DNA from 2 places in the Massilimicrobiota sp. An105 genome. Region 2 is predicted to be linked to the other one. Evidence: a T-box and tRNA genes for the amino acid it is inferred to sense, from the RefSeq annotation. Region 2 holds a T-box; the other holds one or more tRNA genes.
What was found. The T-box of region 2 lies ahead of asnS (asparagine--tRNA ligase). A T-box ahead of a tRNA ligase gene usually reads a tRNA of that ligase, here a tRNA-Asn.
Positions count from the first base shown of each region.

Region 1: it has a tRNA-Asn gene. The T-box ahead of asnS (asparagine--tRNA ligase) is inferred to sense a tRNA for this amino acid. The anticodon was not compared.

Region 1 is NZ_NFLY01000006.1:38,813-42,208, forward strand. Features, by position in the region: gene B5E48_RS02535 (hypothetical protein) at 433-612, opposite strand; tRNA gene B5E48_RS02540 (tRNA-Gly) at 753-826, opposite strand; tRNA gene B5E48_RS02545 (tRNA-Leu) at 832-914, opposite strand; tRNA gene B5E48_RS02550 (tRNA-Lys) at 922-997, opposite strand; tRNA gene B5E48_RS02555 (tRNA-Thr) at 1,005-1,080, opposite strand; tRNA gene B5E48_RS02560 (tRNA-Val) at 1,090-1,165, opposite strand; tRNA gene B5E48_RS02565 (tRNA-Glu) at 1,169-1,244, opposite strand; tRNA gene B5E48_RS02570 (tRNA-Asn) at 1,252-1,327, opposite strand; gene B5E48_RS02575 (hypothetical protein) at 1,412-1,753, opposite strand; gene B5E48_RS02580 (aminotransferase-like domain-containing protein) at 1,801-3,000, opposite strand; gene B5E48_RS02585 (hypothetical protein) at 3,103-3,396, shown strand, end outside.
Region 2 is NZ_NFLY01000052.1:8,767-12,162, reverse strand. Features, by position in the region: gene tsaD (tRNA (adenosine(37)-N6)-threonylcarbamoyltransferase complex transferase subunit TsaD) at 1-809, shown strand, start outside; gene B5E48_RS11885 (redox-sensing transcriptional repressor Rex) at 809-1,447, shown strand; T-box leader at 1,486-1,698, shown strand; gene asnS (asparagine--tRNA ligase) at 1,737-3,122, shown strand; gene B5E48_RS11875 (metallophosphoesterase family protein) at 3,205-3,396, shown strand, end outside.

The DNA.
Region 1 (3,396 bases), on a different contig from region 2:
TTCATGGTTTTCTATTAGGTCTATCAGTTGGTTTAAAACTCATTAGTATCATTTTCATATTTATCATCATTATCAATTACCCTAAAGAAAGCAAACAATAACACAAATCATGTTATTTCTTCATTTCGTTTCCCATTCTTCATAAAGAATCTCATTTTTCAAAAAACTATAAATATGAAACATAAAAGAAGTCAAAGATAGAGACTTGTTAATATCTTGACTTCTTTATTGCTGAATACTATGAATCGTTCAAAAATAAGAAACGTCTTTTCATAAATGTGCTACTAATCAGTGAATCATTTTTACGCCCTTTTCCAAACAATCTTTTTATCTAATAGCATTATAAGCAAAATAAGATCCATTATAAAAAGATTCCAATATATATTTTGCATTCTATTTTATTTTTGAGTTCTCTTAACATCTTAAGTTGTTTTAATTAGAATGATAAGACGAATTATCAGAAACTTTTATAAGTGAACTACTATAAGACTGAAGTCTATCCAAATAATTTAATGGAAATTGTTTTAATAACATATACCTTTTCAGATTCTTTTTTAACATTTCAATAGTATCGCTTCTTTTTAACTTCAATTTTTTTACTGAAACATCCATATATCAATCCTCCTTTTGAATTTAGGCACAAAAAAACTATGTTGATTACAACATAGCTTATAGCCGAACCACTGTTATTGAGTTTGCCAAAATAGATATTTAGTTGATATACTCTACATTTTTTTACTCTATTAATCAAATGGAGCGGGTGATGGGAATCGAACCCACGTAGTCAGCTTGGAAGGCTGAAGTTCTACCATTGAACTACACCCGCTTGTCTGGTGCGGATGACAGGACTTGAACCTGCACGCCGAAGCACTAGATCCTAAGTCTAGCGTGTCTGCCAGTTTCACCACATCCGCATATAAATGGTGACCCGCAGGCGACTCGAACGCCTGACCCTCTGATTAAAAGTCAGATGCTCTACCTACTGAGCTAGCGGGTCAAAAACATGGTGCCGGCTAAAGGACTTGAACCCTCAACCTACTGATTACAAGTCAGTTGCTCTACCAATTGAGCTAAGCCGGCATAAAAAAATGGTGGAGGTTAACGGGCTCGAACCGCTGACCCTCTGCTTGTAAGGCAGATGCTCTCCCAACTGAGCTAAACCTCCATATGGTGACCTGTACGGGATTCGAACCCGTGAATGCATGCGTGAAAGGCATGTGAGTTAACCGTTTCTCCAACAGGCCACAAAAATGGCGCTTGAAGTAGGACTCGAACCTACGACCGATCGGTTAACAGCCGATTGCTCTACCAACTGAGCTATTCAAGCATTTTTGATTGCCTAAATATATTATCATATCATTTCATGTAATGCAAGTCTTTTTTTAAAAAAAAATAGAAGTCATTTTGACTTCTATAAATATTCTCCATTTTTACCCCAATTTTCAAACTCTTGAATTGAAAGATATTGCTGTTCCACAGGTATTTTTGTTATACGTTCAATTTCTTTTAATAATTTTTCAGCAAACTCTTTTTTATATTGATAATCTGTTGTATGAAAAAGCTGACAAGATATTTTCATACATTCCATTTCCTGTCCTCTAAAATACATGACTTGATTATCTTCAATATGAATCATTAAGTTTTCTTCTTTTTTATTAGGTAAAATAGAAATTAATTGACCAGCACTTTCTTTTAATGCTTTTTCTTGATTTAATGTTAATGTTTTTGTTGTTGTAAATGTTATATACGGCATACTATTTTTCCTCCCATTTATCCATTATATATAAACAGCTTTAAAAATTATGACGAAATAGATAACATTTCATATGTTATTTCACCTAAAATCTTCACTCCTTCTTTGATCTTTTCATTGGTTGGTGTTGAATAATTCATTCTAAAACTATGACATTCTTTCGTATCATCATCTAAGAATGCATTTCCTGGTACAACTGCCACATTCTTTTCCAAAGCTTTTTTCACAAATGTCAACATATCAACACTTTCAGGCAATGTCACCCAGATAAACATTCCACCTGTTGGTATTGTATATTGAACATCCGGATGAAAATGTTTTTTCATTTCATCAAGCATTAAGTGACATTTTTGTTTATAAATCATTCGAATACGTTCAATATGTGCATCCATATCATAATTTTGAAGATATCGTGCCATAACTTTTTGAGCCCAAAGATTAGAATGAACATCACTGGCCTGTTTGGCAACTGTCATTTTTTGAATAATCGCTTTTGGTGCTATACAACAAGCCACACGCATTCCAGGCGCAATAATTTTAGAAAGACTTGCTGCATAAATAACCAATCCATCTTCATCCAGTGATTTTATAGAAGGAATAGCTTCACCTTCAAATCTTAAATCACCATAAGGATTATCTTCTAAAATAAGAACACCATTGTCTTTAGCTAATTTTAAAATTTCTTTTCTGACTTCCAATGACATTGTCATTCCTGTTGGATTTTGAAAATTAGGTATCAGATACATAAATTTTGGTTTTGGCTCCATTTGTAAAGCCTGTTTTAAAGACTTTAAATCTAATTGTCCATTTTTATATTCAATACCTCTTAAAACAGCACCTAATGATTTAAATGCATTTAAAGCTCCTAAAAAACTAGGATTTTCACAAATCACAACGTCACCTTCATTACATAATATTTTAGCCACAAATTCCATAATCTGTTGTGATCCAGAAGTAATTATCATTTGATCATCAGCTTTCATAACCTGTTCATGACGATTAAAAAAGTGTGTCGCTGCCTGAATCAATTCCTGATCTCCTTCAGTAATTCCATACTGTAAAACACTAATAGGCTCATTAGTCAATATATCTGCAGATATTTTTTCAATTTCTTTAACTGGAAATGCTTCCGCTGATGGATTTCCTCCAGCAAAACTAATCATCTTTGGATCAGATGTTGCCTTTAATATTTCTCTAATTGCAGATGCCTTTACATTTGACATACGTTTTGCAAATTGATATTCCATCATAAAACCCCCTTATCTTATTGTTTATTATAAACCAATTTCATGAGAATAACTAGATATTTATCTCAACTAGCGATATAATAGATATAGGTGGTGATAGAAATGCAAGTTATTGTCGTTGTTTTAAATAAACTTGACTGTTTAGATGATTTGCTTGCAAACTTAAAAAGAGCCGGGGTACGTGGTGGAACAATCATTGAATCTACTGGTATGATAAAGACAATAGATGATTCTGATGAAAGCTATCTTTTAGGATCATTACGTTTGTTCTTAGAAAATCCCCGTCCTGAAAGTCGCACTATCTTTTTTATCGTAGAAGATGGTCAGGTAGATTTAGTCAGAAAAACAGTTGATGAATCAGTTGGTGGCATTGATAATCCAAATACAGGTATTGTT
Region 2 (3,396 bases):
AAATCAATATGCAGGATATAGATGCCATTGCCGTTACCAAAGGGCCTGGACTGGTAGGATCTTTACATGTTGGGATGCAGGCTGCTAAAACATTGGCATTAGCTTATCATAAACCATTGATTGGTGTTCATCATATTGCTGGACATATTTATGCTAATGAACTTGTCGAAGACATTCAATATCCATGTTTGTGTCTAGTTGTCAGTGGTGGACATAGTGAACTTGTTTATATGAAACATGAATTTTCATTTGAAGTCATTGGTCAGACTTTAGATGATGCGATTGGAGAAGCTTACGATAAGGTTGGACGTGTATTACATTTACCTTATCCAGGAGGACCAGTTATTGATCGTATGGCCAAAGAAGGAAAACATACTTATGCTTTGCCATTACCCATGAATGATGAAAGCTATAATTTTTCTTTTAGTGGTTTAAAATCAGCAGTGATTAATCTTTGTCATAATGCATCACAGCGTGGTGAAGAGATTATTCCTCAAGATTTAGCATGTTCTTTTCAGGAAGTTGCTGTTGATGTTCTGGTTTCTAAAACAATCAAAGCGGCTCAGGATTATCATGTTAAACAGATTATCGTGGCTGGGGGAGTCAGTGCAAATCAGGGATTAAGACAAGCACTGACAAAGCGTAGTGAGATACCTGTTTTATTTCCACCAATGCGCTATTGCACAGATAATGCAGCTATGATTGCTTCGGCAGCACGTGTGATGTTTGAACATCAGAAATTTTCATCACTTGACTTAATGGTCAAACCGTCATATGATTTAGAAGAGGAAAGTCTTGGTGAATCTTAATGGAAAAAAAACAGCATAAAATTTCAAAAGCAACAATGTCACGTTTTCCCGTTTATTTAAAGGCATTGCGTAATATGCAACATGAAGGGCAAAACAACTTTTTATCAAGTGAATTATCTGAAGCAACAGGAATCTTGGATACAACCATTCGTCGTGATTTTAGTTTTTTGACACACAAAGAAACATTAGGTAAACGTGGTATCGGATATGATACAAAGGAAATTATCAATATTCTTAATAATGTTCTTGGTTTAGGGTTAGATGAATCGATTATTTTGATTGGTGTTGGTAACTTAGGAAGTGCCATCTTAAAATATAATCGTTGGCAATATACAGTTGGAAAAATTGTGTGTGGTTATGATTTGGATCAAAATAAAGTTGGAGAACGCTTTGGGGTTAAACTTTATCATATTGATGATTTAGAAAAAACATTTCCTCAAGGCTGCAAGATTGCGATATTGGCTATTAGTGAAAATGTTCAGGAAACAGTCGATCGTTTAATGGATTTAGGCATTAAAGGAATTGTAGATTTTACGCATACACATTTTACAGTTCATAGTGATGTTGTTGTACAGACAGTCGATGTTGTTGTGGCTATTCAGGAATTGATTTTAAAAATGCATGTCAATGATGAATAAAGTATTGAAATTTTGTGAGAAAGATGTTAATAATAGATGTACAGGTAATGATTTGAGAACGTATTATAGTGAAGTTTGATAGCGACTTTTGGATGGTGTAAGCAAAAGAAACTGTTATAATATGGAACACTCAATGAACCGGATAGGAGAAATGTAAGTAGACTATCCCGCTAAACAGCGTTATGGTAAGAGGGCATATTCATGATGAATATGAATGAGGATGGTACCGCGATATTATAGTCGTTCCTTTTAGGAACGGCTTTTTTTATAAAAAGGAGGAGAGAGAGTCATGTTTGAATTTATGACAGTCAGAGAATTGTATGAAATGGTTTTATCTGGGGAAGATTTTGAAACTGAAGGTTTAGAATATGTTGAATTAGATGGATGGGTACGTACAAATCGTGATAATGGAAAAGTTGGTTTTATAGCTTTAAACGATGGAACATATTTTAGAAACTGCCAGATTGTATATTTACAGGAAACTTTATCAAATTATGATGATATCAAACATATCAGTACGGGAAGTGCTATTCGTGTTTTAGGAAAATTAAAACTCACACCTGAAGCTAAACAGCCTTTTGAAATTGAAGCAACACAGGTTGTTGTAGAAGGTGCATGTGATGAAGATTTTCCACTTCAAAAGAAAAGACATTCTTTTGAATATATGAGAGAAATTCCTCATCTTCGTCCACGTGCCAATACATTTTACGCTATTTTTAGATTAAGAAGTGTTTTATCAATGGCTATTCATGAATTTTTCCAGTCACAAGGTTTTGTTTATGTGCATACACCAATAATTACAAGTAATGATGGTGAAGGTGCTGGAGAAATGTTTAGAGCAACAACCATTGATAATACTGAATTTGATAAAGATTTCTTTGGTAAAGAAGCATTTTTAACTGTAACAGGACAATTACATGTCGAAGCATTCTGTATGGCTTTTAGAGATGTTTATACATTTGGACCAGCTTTTAGAGCTGAAAATTCAAATACATCACGTCATGCCAGTGAATTCTGGATGATTGAACCAGAAATTGCTTTTGCTGATCTAGAAGATGATATGGATTTAATTGAAGATATGGTCAAATACTGTATTGACTATGTTTTAGAAAATGCACCTGAAGAAATGAAATTCTTTGAACAGATGATTGATAAAGAATGTATTCAAAGAATTACTCATGTCAGAAATAGTGAATTTAAACGTATGACATATACAGAAGCTATTGATATTTTAAAACAGGCCGATGTTAAGTTTGAAAATAAAGTTGAATGGGGTATGGATCTCAATAGTGAACATGAACGCTATATCTGTGAAAACATTGTAGGTGGACCAGTGTTCTTAACAGATTATCCAAAAGAAATTAAAGCTTTCTATATGCGTTTAAATGATGATGGTAAGACTGTTGCAGCATGTGATTTGCTGGTGCCAGGAATTGGAGAATTAGTTGGTGGAAGTCAGCGTGAAGAAAGATATGAAGTTCTAGAAAAAATCATGGATGAAAAACAAATGTCTAAAGAAGGACTTCAATGGTATATGGATTTAAGAAGATTTGGTGGATGTAAACATGCTGGATTTGGACTAGGATTCGACCGTTTCTTAATGTATTTGACAGGTATGCAAAACATTAGAGATGTTGAACCATTCCCAAGAACACCAAGAAACTTAAAATTCTAAAATATAACGGGATTCCCGTTATATTTTTTCATATTCAATTATTTCAATTTGTAGTATAATAAAATTATGAGGTGAAAAGACAGTGAATGAAATCTTCTTTATCAATACCTTTTTTAATATTGTTTATCGTAATGAATCAGCATATATGCGTGATTTATTGATGTCATATGACTATATACAAAGTTTTGTTCAATGGCTTTGCCAACGCCATATTTCGTGTGATGTTTTATCTTCTATCACAAGGGATGATTATGCATTGTTGTCACGTTTTATG